3 regions of the Halomonas elongata DSM 2581 genome follow, and region 2 is predicted to be linked to each of the others. Evidence: riboswitches for the same ligand, from Rfam matches in the RefSeq annotation. Region 2 holds a riboswitch; each other region holds the start of a gene.

Region 1 (3,247 bases), 790 kb from region 2:
GGTGCCGTTGGCGATGCCATCGGAAATGGTGATGGTGTTGAAGATCACACCCTTGCCACCGGCCGCATCGGCGCCGGCACTGGCCCGATCGGCCAGCTCGCCGAGATGGCTGTTGCAGGGCGTGACCTGGCTCCAGGTCGAGGCGATACCCACCTGCGGCTTGCTGAAGTCGTCATCGGAAAAGCCCACCGCGCGCAGCATGGCGCGGCTGGCCGACTTGCCGACGCCATCCACCACCGGGGCGGAATAGCGACGACGTGAATCACTTGGCGTATCGCTCATGCGGGTTCTCCTCGGGTCTCGGCTCGCTAGTCAGACCTTAGAGGGTGGCTGGCCACACCCGCGCTGGCAACCCGGGAAGGCCTGCCCATTGGCACTCGCGACTCAGGAGACACCCTCGGAGGCGACCGACCGGGAACGCCGGGCGGGCCGACACCAGGCAATCAACAGACTGACCAGCGTCGAGGCGATCAGGGCGCAGAGAAACGGCGACAAGGTGGGAATGCCACCCGGGAAGCTGGCCGCCTGAACGCCCGCCATCAGGCTGCCCTGGGCCACCCAGCCCGGCACGACCGCACCCACCAGGCCTGCCACACCGCCGGCCATTGCCGCCAGGGAGCCCATCCGCCGCCAGACGCCCAGCAAGACCGGCACCACGGTGGCCGCACACAGCAGATCGGCGATCAGAAACAGCCGCAACACGGAGAGTTCCTGCAGGGCGACCACCACCACCGGGACCATCAGGACCACGGTGGCCAGCCGCGCGGAGCCGATGGATAGCCCGCGACGCCCGGAGCCCGCCACCACCAGGGAGGCGATGGCGTTCTGCAGGGTATCCACGCTCGACGCCACCAGGGTGACGGCCAGCACCAGTGCCGGCACGGCCAGCCAACCCGGCGCCTCGGCCAGCAGCGCGAAGAAGGGAATCGGCGGCTCGCCCAACGGCAATCCATGCATGGCGGCCAGAATGCCGAGGCCACCGATCACCATGACCACCAGCAGCACGCCAACCCCGCCCAGCAGGGCGCCGCGCCCCAGTGCGCCATTCGTCTCGGCGGCCCAGACACGCTGCCAGTACCCCTGGTGGAACAGCTCCGCCGCCGTGACCGCGATAATCAGGGTCAAGGCCACCGAGAGGGCATTCACCGAAGGCGTGGTCGGCATTGACGCGTTTTCCGGCAAGGGCGGCAGGACCCAGACCACCACGCCGGCCACCAGCACCAGAAGCGCCAGCAGCAGCCAGCCCTGCCAGCGATCCGTGGCCAGGCTGGCACGCAGTCCGCCCACTGCCGTGTACACCAGGGTGACGACCGCCACGCCCATCACCACCAGCCCCGCCGGCACCTCGGAAAGCAAGGAGGCAATCGCGCCAATGGCCGTCAGTTCGGCGGCCAGGAAACACGCCATGTAGAGGATCGAAACGAGCGTGACCCAGCGCCGCACGCCCTGCCCATAGCAGGCCTCGGCGAACTCGCCGATGCTGCGCCCCTCGGGCAGGTAACGACGGATCACCGGCCCGTACAGGCTCAGCACGATGAAGGGCAAGGCGGAGCCGAGGGCATAGCCGACCAGCGCCAACGGCCCGACCATGGCACCGATCTCCGGTGGCGCGAAGAGAATCCAGGCCCCCATGCCCGATGCCAGGAAGGAAACGCCCAGCGAGCGGGCGCTCTGGGAGTTGCGAGCGGTCACATAGTCGTCGAGGGGGCCATCGGCCCGGCGGGCCCGCAGGCCCAGGTAGGCAAAACACAGCAGCGCCGCGCCGAGCACGGCTGACGTCAAGTAAGGCATGTCGCACTTCCTCCGCCGGTGTGAACCGGATCAGGTTCCAGGGTCAGCGTCACGCGCTTTCTCAGCCCCGTCGGTACGAGACTCCCCTGGCGACAGTGAATGAATTGTGGGGCACAGGCCGCGAAAATCACCCTGTGCATGACGGCCCGGAAGGACCGCCCGACAGCATGCCACACTCAGCAGTGGAAGACGAACAGTGGCTCAGAACGCCGTTTCGAGCGTCTCGGTCACCGTCAGGTGTTCATCGACCAGGCAGATGCGCCGCCACTTGTCGAAGGTCAGGCAGGGGTGGGAAGCCCCGAAGGCCACCACGTCACCGACCCGTACATTGTCGGCGTGCTCGGGCAAGCGGATGAAGGCATGCTGGTCCATCAGCTTGGTGAGCTCCCAGCCCGACACGCTCAGCACCTCGTCCGCCGAGCCGCCCTCGCGATAGCGGCGCAGCGGCTCGGGCAGGTGATCGAAGCCGATGTCGCGCTTGCCGAGCGCCACGATGGCCAGTCCCGGCTCGGGCAACGACTGCACCTGGGCGAAGACCTCGAGCGCCGGCCGCAGCCCTTCGTGCAGATCGGGCCGCCGCGACAGCACGCCGCGCTGGGCCTGGCGATAGATGCCATGATCGTGCACCACATAGCAGCCCGGGCGGATCACCGGGGTGAAGCGGGAGCGCAGCTCGGCGGCGTCGAAGGTCTCGGCGATCAGGTCATACCAGGCCGATCCCGAGGCGGTGATGATCGGGGCATCCACGCCGAACCGGCCCTCGTCATCCAGGCGACGGGCGGCCTCGACCAGCCGTGCGGCGTAATCGCGAATCGCCGGCACCGGATCCTCGGCATGCACCACGCCCTCGTAGCCTTCCATGCCGGCCAATGCCAGGCCCGGCTCGGTGTCGACGATCCGGGCCAGCTCGCTCACCGCCTCGACGGAACGGCAGCCGGTGCGCCCGCCTTCGACGCCCAGCTCGATCAGCACCTTGAGGGTCAGGCCACGTTCAGAGAAGAAACGCCCCAGGGCCCGCGCATTGTCCTCGCCATCGATCACGCAGTGGAAGTCGGCGCCCGCCTCGATCAGATCGGCAATGATCGCCATGTTGGCACGGCCCACCAGCTGGTTGGCCATCAACAACCGCTCGACTCCACTGACGAACGCCGCGCGACACTGCGGTGCGGTGGCCAGGGTGATGCCCCAGGCGCCCGCCTCGAGCTGACGACGGAACAGCTCGGGCGTCATGGTGGTCTTGCCGTGCGGCGCCAGCTCTGCGCCATGCGACTCGGCGAAACGCTGCATCCACGCCAGGTTGTGCGCCAGCGGCGCTTCCTGGATCGCCGCCGCCGGCAGACTCACGCCCTCCAGCAGCGAGGTCCCGGATTCCGGGACTCCCTTGTCACCCATCTTCGACGCCATCTGACGCATCTCGTCACTCCTCGTGTTCGGGAATCGGGCCTTGCGACACCGC
Region 2 (3,247 bases):
ACCTGGGTACCGGCGAGATTCGCGAACGCCTCGGCGAACTGGGCCTGACCCACGGCGTATTGACCTGGGACGACCAGTGCGGCGACGAGATGATCGGCGTTCCCGGACACGCCATGACGCCCGAAGAACGCTTGACCCATGGCACGCGTATCGCCTTCCGCTGATACTCGCCAGCGCCAGCATCACGGGCTAGGCTGTAGGCGGGAGAGGGATTCCTTATGCCATGGAGCCGCGCATGCCGCCACGACTTGCCTGCCATCGCCACGTCACGCCCCTGATATCGAAATGGCTGCTGGCAACGCTACTGCTCTCGTGGCTGGCCGGCTGTGCCGGTCCCGACCTGGCGACCCGGGACGGTGGCAATCTCTCCATGGAGCGCACCATGATCCTCGCCGAAGCACGCCAGACGCTCGGCACGCCCTACCGTTTCGGCGGGGACACCCCGAGCGGCCTGGACTGCTCGGGGCTGGTGCAGCTCGCCTACGCCCGGGCGGGCATCAAGGTGCCCCGGACTTCCCGCCGGCAGTTCGAGAACCTGCCGCCGATCGACAAGGCCCGCCCGGGGGATCTGTTGTTCTTCGACACCGCCGGCCGCGGTGATGCCAGCCATGTCGGCATCTACCTGGGGCATGGCCAGATGATCCACGCCCCGGGCCGGGGGCGGCGCGTCACCACCTCGGCGGTGGATCTGGATTACTGGCGGGAGCGGTATCTCGGCGCCGCCGCTCCAGCCCCCTAGAAGACACTGCTTGAGAGCGAATGGCCAAACGTTCAATGGCAGTAGGCGCCGGGGACAAGACGAAGCGAGGGTCATCCGCCATGAATGGCGGATGTAGCGCCCAGGGAGGGGTTCACAGCGCCCTATCGATGGTCCGCTCGAAGCCCGAGCTAAGCGTAAATTCGACTGAGCATATGGCCAGCGGTTGTTTCCACACGCGCCATCATCGTGCAATGCTTGAAACCGTCGAACCGGCACCGCGCCCGCGATGCCACTTACCCATCCATCAGGAGGCCAACATGGCACTGCAACTCGGCGATACAGCGCCCGACTTCACCCAAGAGAGCACTGCCGGCACCATCAATTTCCACGAGTGGGCCGGAGACAGTTGGGTCATTCTGTTCTCGCATCCCAAGGACTTCACCCCGGTGTGCACCACCGAGCTCGGCGAAGTCTCGCGACTCAAGCCGGAATTCGACAAGCGCAACACCAAGGCCATCGGCCTTTCCGTGGACCCGCTCGAGGATCACGAAGCCTGGGCCGGGGATATCCAGGAAACCCAGGGGCAAGGCTTGAACTTCCCGCTGCTGGCGGACGGCGACCGCAAGGTCAGCGACCTCTACGGCATGATTCACCCCAACGCCAACGACACCCTGACGGTGCGCAGCGTCTTCATCATCGATCCGAACAAGAAGGTGCGCCTGACCATCACCTATCCGGCCAGCACCGGCCGCAACTTCGCCGAGGTGCTGCGCGTACTCGACAGCCTGCAGCTCACCGACGAACACAAGCTGGCCACGCCGGTGAACTGGCAGGATGGTGATGACTGCATCATCGTGCCCGCCGTGAGCAACGAAGAGGCCAAGACCCTCTTCCCCGAAGGCTGGGACGAGCAGAAGCCCTACCTGCGCCTGGTCAAGCAGCCCAAGCGTTCCTGAGGCAAAGGACGGCGGCGACGGCAAGGCTCGTCGCCGCCTCTTTACAGGTGCCAACCGGGCACGGATAGTAGAAGGCCTGACGACAGGGGCGCCGGACGCCATGCCGCCCGGCTGAGACGCACCCTCATCACCTGACCCGGATAATGCCGGCGGAGGGAGTCGTGCCGGCCATCCCGAGGCCAGCACCTCCCGCCGCCCGGGAGGCGCCATGCACACCATCGACCTCGCTCGCCACCTGAACCGTGTGCGCGAGACCTGCCCGCTGGTTCACAACATCACCAATCATGTCGCCATGAACACCATGGCCAACGTCCTGCTCGCCCTGGGCGCCTCACCGGCCATGGCCCATGCCCGCGAGGAGGTCGAGGAGTTCGCCGCCCTGGCCGGTGCTCTGACGCTCAACATCGGCACCCTGTCGCCCGACTGGGTGGACGCCATGGACGCTGCCGCCCGCGCCGCCAATGAGGCCGGCACACCCTGGGTACTCGATCCCGTGGCAGTCGGCGCCACGACCCTGCGCCGCAAGGCCGGCGCCCGCCTGCTGGCGCTTTCGCCGACGGTGGTGCGCGGCAATGCCTCGGAAATCATGGCTCTGGCCGAGCAGGGCGGCGGTGGCCAGGGTGTCGACAGCACCGATACCACCGAAGCGGCGGAACGTGCCGCCGTGGACCTGGCTCGGCGCACCGGCGCCGTGATCGCCGTCACCGGCGAAACCGACCTCGTCACCGATGGCGAGCGCCTGGCACGCGTGGCCGGCGGGCATGCCCTGATGCCGCGCGTCACCACCCTGGGCTGTGCCCTGACGGGCGTGGTGGGCGCTCACCTGGCCGTCGCCGAGGACCCATTCGAGGCCTGCGTGGCGGCGTTGGCCGGCTATGCCGTGGCCGGAAGCATTGCCGGAGAGAGCGCCCGGGGGCCGGGCAGTTTCGCCGTGGCCTTCCTCGATGCCCTGCATGCCCTCGACACCGACACCCTGACCGCCCGCGCCCGACTGGAGATCACCCATGCGCGTTGACCTTTCCCTCTATCTGGTCACCGACCCCGAGCTATGCGCCGAGCGTGGCCTGGAGGAAACCGTCGTCGCCGCCGTGCGCGGTGGCGTAACCCTGGTACAGCTACGCGACAAGCACGCCAGCGATGCCGAACTGGTACCCGTGGCGCGACGCCTGAAGACCGCCCTGGCAGGCAGCAGCGTGCCCCTGCTGATCAATGATCGACTGGAGGTGGCCCTGGCCAGCGGCGCCGACGGACTGCACATCGGCCAGGATGACGGCGAAGTCGACGATGCCCGGGCCGCCCTCGGAGCGGACGCCATCCTCGGCCTCTCGGTGCAGACACCCGAGCAACTCGCCCGAATCAATGCCGCCAAACTCGACTATCTGGGGCTGGGGCCAGTCTTCGCCACTCCCAGCAAGCGCGACCACGCCCAGCCTCTCGGCTTCGACGGCCTGGCGGAACTGGCCGGCGCCAGCCCGCTGCCGACCGTGGCCATCGGCGGCCTCAAGGCCGAACACGTCGAGGCCGTGCGTCGCGCCGGCGCCGATGGTTTGGCCGTGATCTCGGCCATCTGCGGCACGCCGGACCCGGAAGC
Region 3 (3,247 bases), 1.3 Mb from region 2:
TACTCGGAGGTGGGGCCGTCGAGGAATTCGGTGTCGTCGCGCTCCTCGATCCAGGTACGGCGCAGTTCGGGCAGCCCGCGGCGCAGGTCGATGCTGGCCTCGGGGTCGGTGTAGGGGCCGGAGGTGTCGTAGACCAGCAACGGCGGGTTGTCTTCGTCGGCCCCGGAGGTGCTGGTCGGCGAGAGGCTGATCTCGCGGAAGGGGACGCGGATGTCGGGCCGCGAGCCCTCGACATGGATCTTGCGCGAACCCGGCAGGGCCTGGACGGCGGCCTCGTCGACGCGGGCGGTTTCGTTGAGGAAGTTGGTGGTCTTGCTCATGGTCGTGCTCCCTTGGCTTGGATGATTTGTCAGGGAGGACCGCTGGGGGACAGGGGCCACCGGGCGGGATGGTCCGGCGGCGTATCGCTTGATCCCTACGCTGGTCCTAGCCAGTGCAGAGGGTATTTACAAATGCCACGAGCGATGGCCAGGGCTAGGCGAAATCAGCCGAAAACGCGGAGTTTACGATGAGGTAAATGAGCATTTTGAGGCTGATTTCAACGCGGCATGGCCGAGCGCAGTAGTTTGTAAACACCCTCTCAGGTTCAACGGGATCCATGCTGTTTTCGCATGATCTCAGCCGTCGTCAACGGCACCCCGTCAAGCGTGGTAGTGCCCGCCATTGCTGGCGGACGGTTTCAGTGCCGGGAAGTTTCTGCCTGGAGCTCCTGGCGTCCGCGCAGCCGGCAATGGTTATCAAGGCAGTGGGCTAGTCCGCGCGGTCCAGCCCCATCTGCCAGAAGTCGATCTCCAGGCGGGTGGCGTCGCGGAAGATGCCCGCCAGCCGCGCGAAGCGCTCGGGTGTGACCTCCGCCAAACGAGCGTCCAGCCAGGCAACTTCGTCGTGCATGGCCCCCTGGAAATCGTCGCTTTCGTACATGGCGATCCAGGCGTCGAAAGGATTGTCGTCGCCCCGTATGGTTTCCTGGCGCGCGTTCAGCCAGTTGGCGATCTCGCCGTAACCCACCAGGCAGGGGGAGAGCGCCACGTGAAGGTCGAGCAGATCGCCGCGACTGCCGGTGTCCAGTACGTAACGGGTATAGGCGAGAGTGGCGCGGGCTTCGGGCAGCTTGGCCAGGTCATCCTCGGAAATGCCCCATTCGCGGCAGAACCCCACGTGCAGGCCGAGCTCCACGTCGAGAATGGTCTTGAGCCCCTCGAAGGCATGGCGCAACTCGGTCAGGTCGTGGCTCTTGTAGGCCGCCAGAGCATAGGCCCGGGAGAAGTGGATCAGGAACAGGTAGTCCTGCTGCAGGTAGTGGCGAAAGGCCGCCGGGTCGAGGCTGCCATCACCGAGGGAGCGAACGAAGTCGTGCTCGATATAGGCGCGCCAGTCTTGCTGGCAGGCGTCGGTCAGGTCGCTGAAACGATAACCCATCATGTCTCCGGTGTCGGGATCCGGAAAGCGGGCGAAGCGAAACGAGGAGGGAGGACTGCCGGGAGAAGAGGTCGAGTCCACCGCCTGATTCCCTACGCCGGTTCACGTGCGCGATGGCGCACCTACCCGGATCAGGTTCCACGGGATCAACGCTGTGTTCGTCGCGAACGCGCGTCATCTCAGCCGGCTCAACCGGCACCCCGTCAAGCGAGTGGCCTCAGTCTAGCAGCTTGTTCGGCAATGAACAGTCCCCCTCGTCATTTGCCGATACCTTGCTGCTGAGTGGGCGGGTGGCGTGCCCAGTCCCGCGAGAAGGATTGAAGCGGCATGTCGCAGGGGCGTTCCGCAGGCGGCGGCGCCGGCTCGGCATTGCCGTCGACGGTGGCGGGAAGCGTCAGCCCTTTCAACACGGCGGGTGGGGCCGTCTCGCTGGGTACCAGCAACAGGCCACGTTGCCGTAGGCGTCGGCCGATGGTGAGGCTGCTGCTCAGGCGAACCAGGGGCGCGGCCAGCATCAGGCCCAGCCAGACGGGCGTCAGCCACCAGAAGAAGGTCGGGGTGTACCACCAGGTGATCCAGGCCCAGAAGGTGCCCGCCAGGGTGCCCGGCCAGGTATGGCGCAGCGCTTCGCGCCAGGGCAGGGCACGTCCCTCGCGGGATTGTGGATTCCAGGCGACCGTGCGCCCGCTCAACACTTCGATCACGAAGCGGCTGTGAAAGACCATCATCAGCGGGGCGATCAGCATCGCGAACAGGGCTTCCAGCAGGGCGCTCGCCGCCAGCTTGGCCCGACCGCCGTACAGGCCCGGATGCCGGCGCAACGCCAGGCAGACGCCCAGGACCTTGGGCATCAGCAGCATCGCCAGGGTGCCGCCGAGCAGGGGCATGATCAGGTTGGGTGGGGCGATGGGCCAGTTGGGAAAGAGCTGGGCGTTGGAGGTGAAGAAGTTGGGCTCGATGAGAGCGCGCATCAGGGCGTCGATGGTGCTGACCACCAGGATCGCCAGCCAGATCAGCGATGACAGGTAGGCCAGGGCGCCGCACAGGAAATGCACACGGCTGAGCATGTGCAGGCCGCTGCCACCCAAGAGGCGCAGGTGCTGCAGGTTGCCCTGGACCCAGCGGCGATCGCGCTTGGCGTAGTCGAGGATATGGCTCGGCATTTCCTCGAAGCTGCCGCCGAGATCGGTGCGCATGCGCACTTCCCAGCCGGCGCGTCGCAACAGGGCCGCCTCGACGAAGTCGTGGCTCAGGATGTCGCCGCCGAGTGGCGGGCGTCCGGGCAGTTCGGGGAGTCCGCAATGTCGAGTGAAGGCGTCGACGCGCATGATGGCGTTGTGCCCGAAGTAGTTGGCGGCATCGGACTGCCAGAAGCTCAGCCCGGTGGCCAGCATGGGCGAATAGACGGCGGCGGCGAACTGGTTGGCGCGGCCGAACAGGCTGTCCTGGCGGACCGGGATCGGCACTGTCTGCAGCAGGCCGAGGCGCGGATTGGCTTCCATCTCCGCGATCAGTTGGTGCACGGTGTCACCGCTCATCAGGCTGTCGGCGTCGAGCACCAGCATGAAGTCATAGTGCTGCCCCCAGCGCTGGCAGAAGTCGCCCAGATTGCCGGCCTTGCGGCCGGCATTGCTGTCACGGTGCCGGTAGTGGAGCTGGCAGTGGTCGGCAAGGCGATGCTGCAGCGCGGCCATGGTGGCGCGTTCCCGGGCGACGATGTCGGCGTCGGTGCTGTCGCTGAGTACGAAGGCTTCGATGCGTCGTGCTTCGGTGATCGGCGGCAGGTCTCGACAGGTGGCCTCGAGACCGGCGGCTACCCGTTCGACAT

The links. A riboswitch is a leader RNA that binds a small molecule or an ion and turns the genes downstream of it on or off. The one in region 2 is predicted to bind thiamine pyrophosphate.
Region 1: it holds a riboswitch for thiamine pyrophosphate, as region 2 does, so the genes downstream of both, HELO_RS02760 (SLC5/6 family protein) here and thiM (hydroxyethylthiazole kinase) in region 2, are expected to answer to the same signal.
Region 3: it holds a riboswitch for thiamine pyrophosphate, as region 2 does, so the genes downstream of both, tenA (thiaminase II) here and thiM (hydroxyethylthiazole kinase) in region 2, are expected to answer to the same signal.

Annotation. Positions count from the first base shown of each region.
Region 1 is NC_014532.2:598,171-601,417, reverse strand. It holds gene ilvD (dihydroxy-acid dehydratase) at 1-282, opposite strand, end outside; gene HELO_RS02760 (SLC5/6 family protein) at 385-1,791, opposite strand; TPP riboswitch at 1,781-1,889, opposite strand; gene HELO_RS02755 (amino acid deaminase) at 1,993-3,204, opposite strand.
Region 2 is NC_014532.2:3,867,902-3,871,148, forward strand. It holds gene HELO_RS18155 (hypothetical protein) at 1-164, shown strand, start outside; gene HELO_RS18160 (C40 family peptidase) at 236-739, shown strand; gene HELO_RS18165 (peroxiredoxin) at 1,018-1,656, shown strand; TPP riboswitch at 1,731-1,831, shown strand; gene thiM (hydroxyethylthiazole kinase) at 1,865-2,671, shown strand; gene thiE (thiamine phosphate synthase) at 2,661-3,247, shown strand, end outside.
Region 3 is NC_014532.2:2,523,477-2,526,723, reverse strand. It holds gene thiC (phosphomethylpyrimidine synthase ThiC) at 1-320, opposite strand, end outside; gene tenA (thiaminase II) at 751-1,419, opposite strand; TPP riboswitch at 1,491-1,632, opposite strand; gene mdoH (glucans biosynthesis glucosyltransferase MdoH) at 1,677-3,247, opposite strand, start outside.